3 regions of the Massilia jejuensis genome follow, and region 2 is predicted to be linked to each of the others. Evidence: predicted binding sites of a transcription regulator. Region 2 holds the regulator's gene; each other region holds the start of a gene.

Region 1 (5,268 bases), on a different contig from region 2:
GGTGATGATGATTGCCGGCGTCAACGGCGCCGGCAAGACCACCACCATCGGCAAGCTTGCCAAGCACATGCAGCGCTCGGAGCAATCGGTGCTGCTGGCCGCCGGCGACACCTTCCGCGCCGCGGCGCGCGAGCAATTGATGGTCTGGGGCCAGCGCAACAACGTCACCGTGATCTCGCAGGCTTCGGGCGACCCGGCGGCCGTGGCCTTCGACGCGGTGCAGTCGGGCAAGGCGCGTGGCGTGGACGTCGTCATGGTCGACACCGCCGGCCGCCTGCCGACCCAGCTGCACCTGATGGAAGAGCTGAAGAAGATCAAGCGCGTGATCGGCAAGGGCATGGCGGGCGCGCCGCACGAACTGCTGCTCGTCATCGACGGCAATACGGGGCAGAACGCGCTGGCGCAAGTGAAGGCCTTCGACGACGCGCTGCAGCTGACGGGCCTGGTCATCACCAAGCTCGACGGCACAGCCAAGGGCGGCGTGCTGGCCGCGATCGCGCGCACGCGGCCGGTGCCGGTGTATTTCATCGGCGTCGGCGAAAAGCTGGACGACCTGCAACCCTTCGATGCGCAAGAGTTCGTCGAAGCGCTGCTGGGTTAAGACACAAGAACGACGAGCCGATGATCGAATTCCACTCAGTTTCCAAGCAATATTGCGCCGATGCCACCGCCCTGCGCGAGGTGTCCCTGAACATCGACAAGGGCGAACTGGTGTACCTGGCCGGCCCGTCCGGGGCCGGCAAGTCGACGCTGATGAAGATGATCGCCGCCATCGAGCGTCCCAGCAGCGGTCGCGTGATCGTGTTCGGCCAGGACATCGGCATGCTGAAAAAGCCCGGCATCCCCTTCCTGCGCCGCAAACTCGGCCTGATCTTCCAGCACCAGCGCCTGCTGAACGACCGTACCATCCTGGCCAATACGATGCTGCCGCTGCTGGTCTCGGGCGCGCCGAAGGCAGGCGCCGAGCAGCGCGCGCGTGCCGCCCTCGACAAGGTCGGCCTGCTCGACCGGGCCAAGGCGCATCCGCTGGAATTGTCCGGCGGCGAGCAGCAGCGCGTGGCGATCGCGCGCGCCATCGTCAACCGCCCGCGGATCATCCTGGCCGACGAGCCGACCGCCAATCTCGACCGGGTGGCGGCCGACAAGGTGCTCGATGCCTTGCGCGCTTTCCACTCGGTCGGCGTGACTTGCCTGATCTCGACCCACGACGAGCAAGTGCTCGACGGCGCGGCGCGCGTGATCCGGCTCGAGCATGGCGCGCTCGTGCCGCACGCGCCTACCGGGGGTGCGGCATGAGCCCGTGGCTGCGCGAGCACCGCTTCGCCCTCGGCGCGGCGCTGAGCCACCTGCGCAAGTCGCCGGGCAGTTTCCTGTTCAACGTGCTGGTGGTGGCGGTCGCGCTGGCGCTGCCGTTCGCCGGCATCACCCTGCTCGACAACGTGCGGCCGATGTCGGAGCAGCTCTCGGTCGATCCCGAGGTGAGCCTGTTCGTGAAACCGGGCGCCACGCGGGAACAAGCGCAGTCGCTCGAACCGCAGTTGCGCCAGATACTGCAGGGCAGCAATGCCCGCATCGTCTTCGTGCCGCGCGAACAGGCGCTCGACGACCTCAAGGAGCGCAGCGGCCTGTCCGCGGCCCTCGACACGCTGGGCGACAATCCCCTGCCCGACAGTTATGTGATGACGCTCGAGGGCGTCAACGACACGCCCGATGCGGCGCGCATCGACGCCCTGGTCGAGCAGATGGGTGCGCTGGCGCAGGTCGATACCGTGCAAGTCGACTCGGCCTGGGTGAAACGCCTGGCGGCCCTGCTCGGCATCCTGCGCCTGGCCCTGCTGCTGCTGGCCATCACGCTGGGGGTGGTCGTGATCGCGGTCGTGTTCAACACGATCCGCCTGCAGGTGCTGACCCAGCGCGAGGAAATCGCCGTCTCCAAGCTGCTGGGCGCGACCGATAACTTCATCCACCGCCCGTTCTACTATACGGGCGCCCTGCTCGGCCTGTGCGCGGGCGCGGTGGCCCTGGGCGCGGTGACGCTGGCCTTGCAGCCGCTGAACGGGGCCATTGCCGAGTTCGCGCGGCTGTATGCCTCCGAATTCCAGCTCGCGCCGCTCGGCGCGCTGGAGCTGGGCGGCCTGCTCGCCATCAGTGCAGGCCTCGGCTTGCTCGGGGCCTTGCTGTCGGTGCAGCGGCACCTGGCGCGCATGCGCTGACCGCGCTTGCCAGGGAAAAACGGGTGATATGGCCGAGGCCGATCACCCGTTTCTTTTTTCCCGTTCGGCACGTTCAAACGGGCCCATGATGCGGGCCGCGGCACCTGTTCACATTCTGCCTTGTAGGCATGCATGCCGCCGCCGCGCCAGACAATCGCGCATGCAGGCGCCGAAGGCCATGCTAGGTGCGCCAACTAACAGAAAGCAGGCCGCTACGGCCCGTAACCTGCTTCCAGACCGTTAGCGCAGCCCGGCACATTTGATGCATATCAATAGTTATGCAAAGGTCACCTTTACAGTAAAGCAGATGTTTTTTCGATTCCTTAAAGAAATACTTTAATGAAACTTAAACGGCCCGAGCTTTCCGTGGGGTCGCTGGCACTCTCCCATGGGGAGTGCTAATATAGGTGCTCAAGCGAAGGTAAACAAGGTCTGAGATGCATCCGGCACGCAGTTGACGTTGTGCGTGCGGTCAGCCGCCGGGATGTCCCGGCTCCGATGACGATGCAGTAAAGATTATTTTACGAGGAAAATTATGATGTCCGCACAATCCGCATTGGTCCCGGCCAGCAGTCGTGCCCTGAACCTCGGTTTCACTGGCAATCTCGGTAACATCGACGCGTATATTTCCGCCGTCAACCGCCTGCCAATGCTGACCCACGAGGAAGAGGTTTCGCTGGCAAAGCGGCTGCGGGAAGCGAACGATCTCGATGCCGCGCAAAAACTCGTGCTGTCGCACCTGCGCCTGGTCGTGTCGATTGCGCGCGGCTACCTCGGCTACGGCCTGCCGCACGCCGACCTGATCCAGGAAGGCAATATCGGCCTGATGAAAGCCGTGAAGCGTTTCGACCCGAACCAGGGTGTGCGCCTGGTGTCGTACGCGATGCACTGGATCAAGGCCGAGATGCACGAATACATCCTGAAGAACTGGCGCCTGGTGAAGGTCGCCACGACCAAGGCCCAGCGCAAGCTGTTCTTCAACCTGCGCAGCAATAAGGTCGGCCTGGACGCGATGACCCCGACCCAGGTCGACGACCTGGCGAAGATGCTCGACGTCAAGCGCGAGGAAGTGATCGAGATGGAAACCCGCCTCTCGGGGCGCGACATCGCCCTGGAAGCGCCGACCGACGACGAAGACGACAAGTTTTCGCCGATCGCCTACCTGTCGTCGGACCAGCAGGAGCCGACCCGCGTGCTCGAGGCCGAGCAGGTCACGCGCCTGCAGTCCGAAGGCCTAGAGACGGCGCTGGGCAAGCTCGACCCGCGTTCGCGCCGCATCGTCGAAGCGCGCTGGCTGGCGAACGACGATGGCTCGGGTGCGACGCTGCACACGCTGGCCGAAGAGTTCGGCGTGTCGGCCGAGCGGATTCGCCAGATCGAATCGGCGGCCCTGAAGAAGATGAAAGGTGCGCTGGCGGCGTTCGTGTAACACGCGCCAGGCGGCATGCAGGACACGGCAGCCCCGCGCGGGCTGCTTTTTTTTTCGGGCATGCGCAGCGCGCGCCGGGCCGATGTGCGGGCGCTGCCCCAGTAGCTAGTTCAACGTATCGGCCCAGATCCGCCGTGCCCAGGCATCGGCGTCGTCGCCCTCCCGTGCCGACGGCTGCTCCGACAGGACGCTGGCGCCGCCGGCCAGCATGCTCTTCGTTGCCGCGTCGTAGCGGTACAGTGTCGAGATATGCATCGCCTGCCTGTCGTCGATAAAGCTGTAGCAGGTGTTGGCAAAGGCCGGCGCCGGGTCGGGCGCTTGTCCCAGCATCGAGTCGACGATGGCGCGTGCGCAGATCTTCGCCTGGGCGTTGGCCATGTGCGCCGACTTGGGCAAGCCCGATTCGATCGCATCGCCAATGACATGGACACTTGGCAAGACCTTCGAGGCGTACGAGACGAAATCGACCTCGCACCAGCCCCCCTCGCCATCGGCCAGGCCGCACGCTTGTGCAATCTTGCCTGCGCGCTGGGGCGGAATGATGTTGAGCACGTTCGACCTGACCGTGTCGAAGGCGGTCCTGACGGTCTTCGTCGCCACGTCCACCCCCTGCAATTCGCTGCCGGGCAGGTAGTCGATCATGCCTGGATACAAGTCTCGCCAGGCCCGTTCGAACAAGGCGCGTTTCGAGGTGATGACGGGATTGGCGTCGAGCACCACGACCTTGGAGCGGGGCTTGTGCGTTTTCAGATACCACGCGACCTGGCAGGCGCGCTCGTAGGGCGCGGGCGGACAGCGGTAAGGCTGTGCCGGCACCACGATCGTGAAGACGCCGCCATCGGGCATGGCCATGAGCTGGCGCTGCAGGGTGCGCGTTTGCGGCCCCGCTTTCCAGGCATGGGGAATCTGTCGCCAGGCGTCGGCCGGCATGGGCAAGGCGTCGTGGATGAAATCGATACCGGGGGCGACGACGAGCCGGTCGTACGACAGCTTGTTACCCGCCATCACGATGTGCGCCTTGTCGGCGTCGATCGCCGTCACGCGGGCGCGCATGTATTGGACGCCATGCTGCAGCCGCAACGCGTCGTAGCCAAAGGTCAGTTGCGCAAGGGTACGCTGGGCACCTAGCACGCGGTTGCTGACGGGGCAGGAAATGAAATGGGGGTTCTCGTCGACCAGGATGACCTCGATGCGCCCGCCGCTCAGGACGCGCAGGTACTTGGCCGCGGTCGCGCCGCCGAAGCCGGCGCCGACGACGACCACGCGCCCGAGCGACGCCTGGCGCGCATGGCGTCCTTTGCCGAACGCCGCGGCCATGGCCGACCAGGCCGACGCGGCCAGTGCCAGTTCGAGGACAGCGCGCCTGCGCATCCTCACTCCCATTCCAGGGCCGGGTACAGCAAGTTGACGTTGCGGCGGTTGACGACGTCGAACAGTTGCCAGCGCGTTCGTTCGGACGCGGCCGCCTCTGTCATCGTGTCGGTCATGTCGGTACCGTGCCGGATGCTGGTACGTACGTCGCGCAGCAAGGTCTCCAGGTAGCGGCGCTGCCGGTCCAGCGCCGCGCGCTTGTCGCGGGTCGCGGGGCCGTGCCCGGGGACGGTGACGATGGCCGGTACTTTTTCC
Region 2 (5,268 bases):
GTGACGCCTTCGCGCCCGTAGACCGCGCATTGCTTCAAGTCGCGCCCCAGTGCGCCGGCGATGACTTCGCCCATCTTGAGGGCGGTACCGGAGGGCGCATCGACCTTGTGCCGGTGGTGCGCTTCGATGATTTCGATGTCATAGCCCTCGTTGAAGCTTTTCGCGGCCATTTCAAGCAGCTTCAAGGTGACGTTGACGCCCACGCTCATGTTCGGCGCGAACACGACCGCGATGCTTTCCGCGGCGGCGGCGATCGCCGCCTTGCCGGCGTCGTCGAAGCCGGTGGTGCCGATCACGATCTTGACATTGTTCGCCGCGCAGAAGGCCAGGTGTGCGAGCGTGCCTTCCGGGCGCGTGAAATCGATCAGGCAGTCGGCGTCGCCAAGCGCGCGCGCGAGGTCGGACTCGATCGTCACGCCGGTCAGCTGGCCGGAAAAGGCGCCGGCGTCCTGGCCGACGAAGGGGGAACCGGCGACGTCGAGCGCGCCGGCGAGCACGGCGTCGGGAGCGGCGGCGATCGCCTCGATCAGCATGCGGCCCATGCGCCCACTGGCGCCGGCAACCGCGATTTTCAGTTGCGTCATGGCTGTTTTAGGGAGTGTTCGTGGAAGTGGCGGGCGTCGCGGCGGTCGACGGCTCGACCGGGCGGGCGCTGGTGGCGGCAGCGGCTTTTTTCGCCTCCTTGCCGGCGTTCTTCACGGGACCGGCAAGGCGGTCGATGTATTCGCGCTCGGTCGGCAGGTTGCCGCCTTCGAAGCGCTCGACCACGTCATCCTTGAAGAAGACGGTCACGCGGCTGGTGGTCAGCTCGCCATTGCCGCGCGCCAGATAAAACGGATAGTCCCAGCGGTCGGCGTGGAACATGTCCATCAGCAGCGGCGTGCCGAGCAGGAAGCGCACCTGTTCGCGGGTCTGGCCGACTTTCAGCTGGTTCAACATTTCTTGCGAGACGAAGTTGCCCTGCTGGATGTCCGGACGGTAAGGCGAGAAAATCCACAGGAATTTCTGCAGCTTCGTGCCCTGGGTCGTCTGCGCGCCGGCATTGGCCAGCGAGGCCGAGCGCCCGGCATCGGCTTCGATGGCGGCGGCGGAAGTGTTCACCGGTGCAGCCGGCTTGGTCTGGTTGCGCCACGACGCGCAGCCGGACAGTGCCAGCGTGCATGCAAGGCCCGCGACGAGCGCAGCCCGGGCATAAAAACGATGAACAACGGCATCAAAGACGCGCATAAGTAACCTCGAAAACGTTTAAGCGGGAGCTTCCAAAACGCTATATCATAAAGCACTCCGCCCATCTGCGAGTAACAAACATGAGTAACAGCCCCACCGACCTGAAGGCGAGCGGCCTGAAGGCCACCTTGCCGCGCCTGAAGATCCTTGAAATTTTCCAGAACAGCGAAGTGCGGCACCTGACGGCGGAAGACGTCTATAAAATCCTGCTGGCCGAGAACATGGACGTCGGCCTGGCCACCGTCTACCGCGTGCTGACCCAGTTCGAGCAGGCCGGCCTGTTGAACCGCAATCACTTTGAAACCGGCAAGGCGATCTATGAACTGAACGCCGGCTCGCACCACGACCACCTGGTCTGCCTCGACTGCGGCCACGTGGAGGAATTCTTCGACGAAGCGATCGAATCGCGCCAGAACAGCATCGCCGCCGAACGCGGTTTCAAGATCGCCGATCACGCGCTGGCGATTTACGGCCACTGCATCAAGCCGGCCTGCCCGCATCGCCGCGGCGGCAATTGACCGGCTGCGCCGTGCCATGAAGAACGGCGCCGATGGCGCCGTTCTTTGCTGGATCGATCGTGCCGGGCGCTGCCGGCGCAGCGCGGGCGCGGGGCGCCTCTCCTACGAATTGCTCAACGCATTCGACAGCAGCTTGGCCGTGATGTCGACAATCGGAATCACACGCTCGTAGGCCATGCGCGTCGGACCGATGACGCCGAGGGTGCCGACGATCTTGCCGTTGACCTCGTACGGGGCGGTCACCACGCTCATCTCGTCCATCGGCACCAGCTTCGATTCGCCGCCGATAAAAATCTGCACGCCGCCGGCCTTGCTCGACATGTCGAGCAACTGCATCAGGCCGGTCTTTTGCTCGAACATCTCGAACATCTGGCGCAGCGAGCTCATGTTCGACGACAGGTCCGATACCGACAGCAAGTTGCGTTCGCCTGAAATGACCATCTCTTCCTTGCCTTCGGCCATGGCCTCGCTGCCCGCCTCGACCGCGGTGTGCATCAGGCCGCCGATATCTTCCTGCAACTGGCGCAGTTCGCCGGTCAGGCGCCGCCGCACTTCCTCGAAGGTCAGGCCGGCGAAATTCTGGTTCAGGTAATTGGCCGATTGCACCAGCTGCGCGGGCGTGTAGTCGACCTCGGTGAGCAGCAGGCGGTTCTGCACGTCGCCGCGCGGGTCGACGATGACGAGCAGGATGCGCTTTTCGGACAGGCGCAGGAATTCGATTTGCTGGAACACCGATTCGCGGCGCGGGCTTTGCACGACGCCGGCGAACTGGGTGAGCGAAGACAGCATTTGCGCGGCGTTGGCGATCAGTTTTTGCGGCTGCTGGGCCGGCAAGTGCATGCGCCCGGCGTCCACGCCGTGCTGGCCGTCGAGGTGCTGCACCGTCAGCAAGGTGTCGACGAACAGGCGGTAGCCGCGCGGCGTCGGCACCCGGCCGGCCGAGGTATGGGGACTGGCCACGTAGCCCATCTCCTCGAGATCGGCCATGATGTTGCGGATCGTGGCCGGGGACAGGTCGAGTCCGGAAATCTTGGAGAGCGCACGCGACCCGACCGGCTGTCCGTCGGCAATGTAGCGCTCGACAAGGGCTTTCAGCAGGGTTTGGGCTCGGGGTTCAAGTTGCATGGACAATGATGGCGCGCGGAATGGTTGCGTGTCTATTATGCACCCTCGCACCGACCGTGTGGGCGCAGAGCGTCGCTCTCAAGCGTGTTCGCGCTTCAGCCAGTCGAGCAGTTGATCCATGTTCGCCACAATCGCGTCCGGCTGCACGCCTTCGTCGAGATGGCGCCGGCTGGCGCTGCGGTTCATCCAGGCCGCGCGCAGGCCGGCGCGCTGGGCGCCGTGTACGTCGAGCAGCAGGTCGTCGCCGACGTGCAACGTGTCCGCCGGCGCCACGCCGAGCGCCGCGCAGGCGGCATGGAAGATCGCCGCGTCCGGCTTGGCGCGCCCGAAGCTGGGCGCGGCCACCGATGCATGGAAATGGTGGGCCAGGCCGATCGTCTGCAAGTCGGCATTGCCGTTCGTAACCGAGCCGACCAGCACCCGCCCTTTCAGGCGCAGCAAGCCCGGCAGCACATCGTCATAGGGAATCACGGCATTGCGCGCGGCAAAAAACTCCGTCATCGCCAGTTCGACCTTGTCCGCGTCTTCGCCGGCTTGCTCGAAGGCGGCGACCAGGCCGGCGCGGCGCAGCGCGCCCAGGTCGAGCTGGAATTCGGGGCGGCGCGCCAGCAGTTCGAGACGCGCCTGGCGCAAGCTGTCGATGGTGAACCGTTCGGCCACGCGCGGTGCGTTGCTGGCCAGCCACGCGAACAGCGTCTGTTCGGCCTGCACGATGACGGGCGCGATCGGCCACAGGGTGTCGTCGAGGTCGAACAGGATGGCTTTGGGCCAGGGGCGGCGGTTAAAGGGCTTCATCGGTCGCGGTCGTAGAGATGAGTCCAGCATAGCGAGGCCAGCGGCGAAATGCAAACGCGCGCCGGCGCGAACGCCCCGCCGACAGGGTGATACACAGCGCAATGAGCCCGGGGGGTGTCAAATGCTCTAAAATGATGGGCAAACTTCTACCATGCGGCCGGGCGCCTCGGGTTTGCGCGCCTGGTCCCTTCCCTTTTTTGGAGAAATTATGATGCGTTTCCCCCTGCGTGCCGGCATTGCGCTGGCGTGCGCGCTGGGCCTGTCTGCCTGTGGCGGCGGCGACGGCGATGTCTATATCAGCGGCACCGTGAGCGGCAATACCAAGGCTGGCCTGGTCCTGACGAACAACGACGGCCCGCGGCTCGAAATCGCGGCGAACCAGAGCAGTTTCACCTTCCCGCAACTGGTCGAGACCGATGCCAGCTACAACGTCAAGGTCGTTGCCGCGCCCGACAACACGCAGCCCTCGAATCCGGCCGATCCGTCCACCGGCTGCAAAGTGGTCGAAGGCACCGGCAGCGGCAAGGCGGTGTTCAACGTGACGAGCGTGCGCGTCGTCTGCACCCTGAAGACCTATAGACTCACGGCCCGGATCATCGGCAGCCACGGCGCCGGCCTGGAACTGGTCAACGGCTCGGACCGCAAGGTGGTCGATCCCGCCGCCACCAGCGTCGAGATGGCGCCCATCCCCGAAGGCGCGGTCTACGGCCTGGCCGTGCTGAGCTCGCCTGCCGGCCAGACCTGTACCGCCGCAAACGCTTCCGGCACGATGACCGCCGATGGCAAGACCGTCGACGTCACCTGCACGACGCCTTAACTCTATCTCTGGAGAGCATGTTGAAGAAATCGATCCTGGCGCTGTGCGCGCTGACCCTGGCTGCCGGCCTGAGCGCCTGCGGCGGCGGCACCTCGAGCTATACGATTGGCGGCACGGTCACCGGCCTGCGCTTCCCGGGCCTGGTGCTGACCAACAATCTGAGCAACGAGGTGGCCGTGGCCCCGGCCGGCCTGGAGGCGGACAACACGACGCCGAAAAGCGTGTCTTACCGGTTTTCCGAGCAGCTCGATTACGGCAAGCCATACAGCGTGACCATCAAGACCCAGCCCCTGCACCAGCAATGCGTTGCCGCCGGCGGCAACGCCGACACGGCCGGCCGCCTGTCGGTCGTCGATGCGATCTTTGTCTGCAGCCTGGTCAGCAATTCGATTGGCGGGACGGTCTCCGGCCTGGCCGCCGACGGGCTGACCCTGACCAACGGCAGCACGGGCGGTACCGTGACACTGGCCAAGGATGCGGCCGGCGCCTACCCGACGACCTTCACCTTCACCAACCCGGTCACCTATGACCAGACCTATGGCGTGACGGTGCTGGCCAATCCGGCCGGCCAGACGTGTACGGTCACCAACGGCGTCGGCACGATGGGCGACAATGCGGTGACGAACATCGCGGTAAGCTGCGTCACGAATCGAACCTGAGCGCGGACTTGAGCGCAGACACATGCGCGGACTCAAGCGAACTCGACGAGACATTCACGGCGCCTATGTCGACTATTCGGAAAGAAAATTAGACGTATATGCTGTAGTGCAGCATACTGCACCTGTC
Region 3 (5,268 bases), on a different contig from region 2:
CCATGCCGCCCATGCCGCCCATGCCGCCCATGCCACCCATGCCGCCGGCTGGCTTGTCTTCCGCCAGTTCCGAGACCATGCAGTCGGTGGTCAGCATCAGGCCGGCGATCGACGCTGCGTTCTGCAGGGCCGAGCGGGTGACCTTGGCCGGGTCCAGCACGCCCATTTCGACCATGTCGCCGTAGGTGCCGTTGGCGGCGTTGTAGCCGTAGTTGCCGCTGCCGGCCAGGACCGCCGCGACGACGACCGACGGCTCTTCGCCGGCGTTCTGGACGATCATGCGCAGCGGCTCTTCCATTGCGCGCAGGACGATCTTGATGCCGGCTTCCTGGTCGGGATTGTCACCCTTGATGTCGATCGAAGCGCGGGCGCGCAGCAGGGCGACGCCGCCGCCTGGCACGATGCCTTCTTCAACCGCGGCGCGGGTGGCGTGCAGCGCGTCTTCGACGCGTGCCTTCTTTTCCTTCATCTCGACTTCGGTGGCGGCGCCGACCTTGATCACGGCAACGCCGCCGGCCAGCTTGGCCACGCGCTCTTGCAGCTTTTCGCGGTCGTAGTCCGAGGTCGCTTCCTCGATCTGGACGCGCACCATCTTGACGCGCGCTTCGATGTTTTCGGCAGCGCCGGCACCGTCGATGATGATGGTGTTTTCCTTGCCGACTTCGATGCGCTTGGCCTGGCCGAGTTCGGCCAGCGTGACTTTTTCCAGGGTCAGGCCGACTTCTTCAGCGATGACCTGGCCGCCGGTCAGGACGGCGATGTCTTCCAGCATGGCCTTGCGGCGGTCGCCGAAGCCTGGCGCCTTGACGGCGACGGTCTTGAGGATGCCGCGGATGTTGTTGACGACCAGGGTCGCCAGCGCTTCGCCTTCGATGTCTTCGGCGATGATCACCAGCGGACGGCCGGCTTTCGCGACTTGTTCCAGTACCGGCAGCAGATCGCGGATGTTCGAGATCTTCTTGTCGCACAGCAGCACGAACGGGCTGTCGTGAATCGCGACTTGCTTGTCCGGATTGTTGATGAAGTACGGCGACAGGTAGCCGCGGTCGAACTGCATGCCTTCGACGATGTCGAGTTCGTCATTGAGCGACTTGCCGTCTTCGACGGTGATGACGCCTTCCTTGCCGACTTTTTCCATCGCCTCGGCGATGCGTTCGCCGATCGAGTAGTCCGAGTTGGCCGAAATGGCGCCGACCTGGGCGATTTCCTTGGTGGTGGTGCATGGACGGGCGATCTTCGCCAGTTCGTCGACGGTGGCGGCGACTGCCTTGTCGATGCCGCGCTTGAGGTCCATCGGGTTCATGCCGGCGGCAACGAACTTCATGCCTTCACGCACGATGGCCTGAGCCAGCACGGTCGCGGTGGTGGTGCCGTCGCCGGCGTTGTCGCTGGTCTTCGAGGCCACTTCCTTGACCATCTGCGCGCCCATGTTCATGAGCTTGTCCTTGAGTTCGATCTCTTTCGCGACCGACACGCCGTCCTTGGTGACGGTAGGCGAACCGAAGGCGCGGTCGAGCACGACGTTGCGGCCCTTCGGACCCAGGGTGACTTTCACCGCGTTGGCGAGGATGTTGACGCCTTCAACCATCTTGGCGCGCGCTGCGTCGCCGAAAATTACTTCTTTAGCTGCCATGTTTATTTCTCCGATTTATTCGAAATGTTCTAGCGCATGTGGAAAATTCTTCCATGGCGGCGTTGCATCGTCCCGCCGTACTGGCGGACTGTGTTCGACGCTGCGCCTTGCCCTGGCCTTTTTTTCACACGCTATGGGGAGGATTACTTGACCAGCACGGCCATGATGTCTTCTTCGCGCATCACCAGCAATTCCTGGCCGTCGACCTTGACGGTCTGGCCCGAATACTTGCCGAACAGGACGCGGTCACCGACCTGGACTTCCAGGGCGCGCAGCTGGCCGTTGTCCTGGACCTTGCCGTTGCCGACAGCCAGGATCTCGCCCTGGTCCGGCTTTTCAGCGGCTGCATCAGGGATAATCAGGCCGGAGGCGGTTTTGGTTTCCTGGTCGAGACGCTTCACGATGACGCGATCGTGCAGTGGGCGAAGGTTCATGCAGAACTCCTTATTCAGTGGTGTGGACTAGCTGTTGTTTGCTACGCTTGCCGCCGTGCTTGCGCATGGCGGCTTGAAAGGGTTGTTAGCACTCTCAACTAACGAGTGCTAATTATAGGGACGACATCGGGGTATTTCAAGCGGCCATGTTGCAAAATAAATTGCGTGACCTTGTTTTCGGTCAAGCGCCGAGACGGTCCGACCGCTTGCAAGGGCTTCTCCAGCCAGGCACGCAGCCGGCTGACGGGCCTGTTGAACCGGAAGCAGGGGCATGCCGCACGACCGCCGGCAAGGGCAGCGCCACAGGCGTGGGCACCCGGAGGCCATGCGCGTTACCATCCCCGTTTCGGGCAGCGCCGGCCAGGCTGGACGATAGGCGGGCCCGGTATCCGGCGCGCTATCTTGTTGACTGTCAAACCTTATCAGACCTATAGTTACGAATGATTTCCGAATTCCAAGACCTATCCGACAAAATCGAGCGGCTCGCCGAGCTGGTCGTGTCGCTGCGCGCCGAGAATGCGCAACTGCGCCAGACGAACCTGGTGCTCAATGAAGTGAACATGGCGCTCGTCGAGCGTATTGTCGAGGTCCAGCACAAGGTCGAAGCCGTCATCGAGCAGTTGCCCGCGCCCGAAGCCGACGCAGACCATGATGCCGAGGCCGACGCCGACGCCGAACCCATCGAACCCGAGGCTGCCCGATGATTTATCTGGACGTAACGATCATGGGCCAGCCTTACCGCCTGGCCTGCAAGGAAGGCGAGCAGGCCACGCTGCGCGACGCGGTGCGCTACCTCGATGGCAAGATGACCGTGCTGCGCGACTCCGGCAAGGTCAAGGGCAACGACCGCATCGCCGTCATGGCCGCGCTCAGCGTGGCTGCCGAATTCCTCTCGGTGAAGTCGCCGCAAGGGCCGCTGTCGGACATGTCCATGCTCGAAGTCAAGCAAAAACTCGAGGTGATGCACAGCGTCCTGGACAAGGCCCTGGCGCCGCAAGAAAATTTATCCTGAGGGGCAAATTCGTTTGACATGCAAGTTCAAGGGAGTAAACTGCGTAGCACCCTGCGGTGTTCGAGATTGCCATATATTCCTTGAACCATTTACATGCATAGGTTGCGGGATAGTGTTTGATGGGCGTGAGCGTCGCTAGTTCGACGAACCCGAAATTGAACTGACTGTGACCACCTTGAGCCATCAGGTTCGGGATGCCGGCAAAAAACGGCACAGGCGGGGCTTAATTCCAGAAAGCGGTTGCGGGCATATGCACGCAGCCGTTTTTTTACGTCTTTTCTTTGATCGCCCATTTCAAGGAGATGCGGTACATGCGGTATTGGTTGATGAAATCCGAACCCGATGAAGTCAGTTTCGACGACGTTCTCGCCGCTTCCGGCCAGACTGTCGCCTGGTTCGGCGTGCGTAATTACCAGGCGCGCAATTTCATGCGCGATGCCATGCAAATCGGCGACGGCATCCTGTTTTATCACTCCAGTTGCGCCGTTCCCGGCGTCGCCGGGATCGCGGAAGTGGCCAGCGGCGCTTATCCCGACGCCACCCAATTCGACAGCGCCGGCAAATACTTCGATCCGAAAGCCACGCGCGCGCAACCGCGCTGGATTTCGGTCGACGTCCGTGCAAAGGAAAAGGGACGCTATTTGCCGCTGGCCGAAATGCGCACCATCGCCGCATTGGAAGACATGGTCTTGCTGCAGAAAGGCAGCCGCCTTTCCATTTCTCCGGTGACGGCGGGGCAGTGGAAGACGATCCTCGAGCGCATCCGCCGCGGCGATTGAGCGCCCGGCGCGGCGCCCGCCATGGAACGCGGCTTCGACATTCGGCGGTCCATGGTCTAGTATGCCTGTCTCATCCGTTTGATAAGCAAGGCGTACCGATGGCTCACCCGTTCCTGTATTTTCCCGCATGCCAGGCCTGCCAGGCCCGCGGCGGCGCCGGCCGCGCGCCGCATGCCCACCCGGACATGGGGGCCGCATGGACCCGCTGCTGATCCTGATGCTGCTGGCAATGGGCGCCTTCGGCGGCTTCGCGGCCGGCCTGCTCGGCATCGGCGGCGGCATGATCCTGGTCCCCTTCATTACCATGGTGCTTACCGCGCGCGGCGTACCCGAGACGCTGGTGGTGCACATGGCGATCGCCACGTCGCTTGCCACCATCATGTTTACCTCGCTGTCCTCGGTGCGCGCGCACCACCGGCATGGCGCGGTGCTCTGGCGCGTCGTGCAATTGCTGGCGCCGGGCATCGTGGCCGGCTCGATGATCGGGCCGTGGATCGGCAAGCAGATGGATGCGTCGACCCTGGCCTGGTTCTTCGGCGCCTTCGTCGCCTTCTCGGCCACGCAAATGCTGGTCAACAAGAAGCCGGCCGCGGCGCGCGACTTGCCCGGCACGGGCGGCATGTTCGCCGCGGGCGGCCTGATCGGCACCCTGGCGGGCCTGGTGGGGGCGGGCGGCGGTTTCGTCTCGGTGCCCTTCATGACCTGGTGCGGCGTGCGCATCCACCACGCGGTCGCCACCAGCGCCGCGCTCGGCTTTCCGATCGCGCTGGCCGGGACGGTGGCGAACGTGTTCTATGGCTGGGGCGAGCCGGGCTTGCCGGACTATTCGCTCGGCTTCGTCTACATGCCGGCCCTGCTGATCATCGTCGCCGCCAGCGTGGCGACGGCGCCGCTGGGGGCGCGCACCGCGCACAAGATGCCGGTGCGGCGCTTGCAGAAGGTGTTCGCGGTGATTCTCTATGCGCTGGCCGCCTACATGTTCTGGAGGGCCGCCTGAGCACACCCGAACGCGGCCCGGCCCGGGGGGCGCGCCGCAGCCCGGTCACGCGGCAGGGGGGGCGCCGGCCACCCGGCGGCCATCGCGCGAATACGCCCAGCCCAGCATGGCCAGCGCGGCGACGATCATCGGCAGCGACAGCACCTGCCCCGAGGTGATCGGCAAGCCGGCCACCGTCGTCTCCCAGTCCGGCACGCGGAAGTATTCGGTGAAGAAGCGCGCGCAACCGTACAGCAGGGTGAACATCGCGCCCACCGCCAGGCGTGGACGCGCCTTGCGCGCGAACGGCCACAGGATCAGGAACACGAGGATGCCGTCGACCAGCATCTGGTACAGCGGCGACGGATGGCGCAGGCCTTCGATAAAGATCGGCGGCGTGTGCCAGCCGTCGGCAGGCCAGAGCATGGCCCACG

What was found. The regulator HrcA, encoded in region 2, represses chaperone genes, less so after heat shock. The targets are predictions, from matches to a motif close to TTAGCACTCNNNNNNNNNGAGTGCTAA.
Region 1: rpoH (RNA polymerase sigma factor RpoH) is a predicted target of HrcA. The motif match lies at 2,589-2,615, and genes of this name have one in related genera.
Region 3: groES (co-chaperone GroES) is a predicted target of HrcA. The motif match lies at 2,153-2,179, and genes of this name have one in related genera.

The regions. Positions count from the first base shown of each region.
Region 1 covers NZ_JBHSMS010000062.1:5,482-10,749, reverse strand. The annotation lists gene ftsY (signal recognition particle-docking protein FtsY) at 1-601, shown strand, start outside; gene ACFPOU_RS18790 (cell division ATP-binding protein FtsE) at 622-1,296, shown strand; gene ftsX (permease-like cell division protein FtsX) at 1,293-2,213, shown strand; gene rpoH (RNA polymerase sigma factor RpoH) at 2,749-3,642, shown strand; gene ACFPOU_RS18775 (NAD(P)/FAD-dependent oxidoreductase) at 3,748-5,013, opposite strand; gene ACFPOU_RS18770 (quinoprotein relay system zinc metallohydrolase 2) at 5,016-5,268, opposite strand, start outside.
Region 2 covers NZ_JBHSMS010000044.1:27,819-33,086, forward strand. The annotation lists gene dapB (4-hydroxy-tetrahydrodipicolinate reductase) at 1-584, opposite strand, end outside; gene ACFPOU_RS14835 (outer membrane protein assembly factor BamE) at 592-1,227, opposite strand; gene fur (ferric iron uptake transcriptional regulator) at 1,308-1,745, shown strand; gene hrcA (heat-inducible transcriptional repressor HrcA) at 1,848-2,870, opposite strand; gene ACFPOU_RS14850 (HAD family hydrolase) at 2,949-3,665, opposite strand; gene ACFPOU_RS14855 (hypothetical protein) at 3,874-4,482, shown strand; gene ACFPOU_RS14860 (hypothetical protein) at 4,500-5,141, shown strand.
Region 3 covers NZ_JBHSMS010000035.1:12,141-17,408, forward strand. The annotation lists gene groL (chaperonin GroEL) at 1-1,633, opposite strand, end outside; gene groES (co-chaperone GroES) at 1,777-2,067, opposite strand; gene ACFPOU_RS10490 (hypothetical protein) at 2,508-2,771, shown strand; gene ACFPOU_RS10495 (cell division protein ZapA) at 2,768-3,079, shown strand; RNA gene ssrS (6S RNA) at 3,125-3,306, shown strand; gene ACFPOU_RS10505 (EVE domain-containing protein) at 3,391-3,858, shown strand; gene ACFPOU_RS10510 (sulfite exporter TauE/SafE family protein) at 4,055-4,855, shown strand; gene lgt (prolipoprotein diacylglyceryl transferase) at 4,901-5,268, opposite strand, start outside.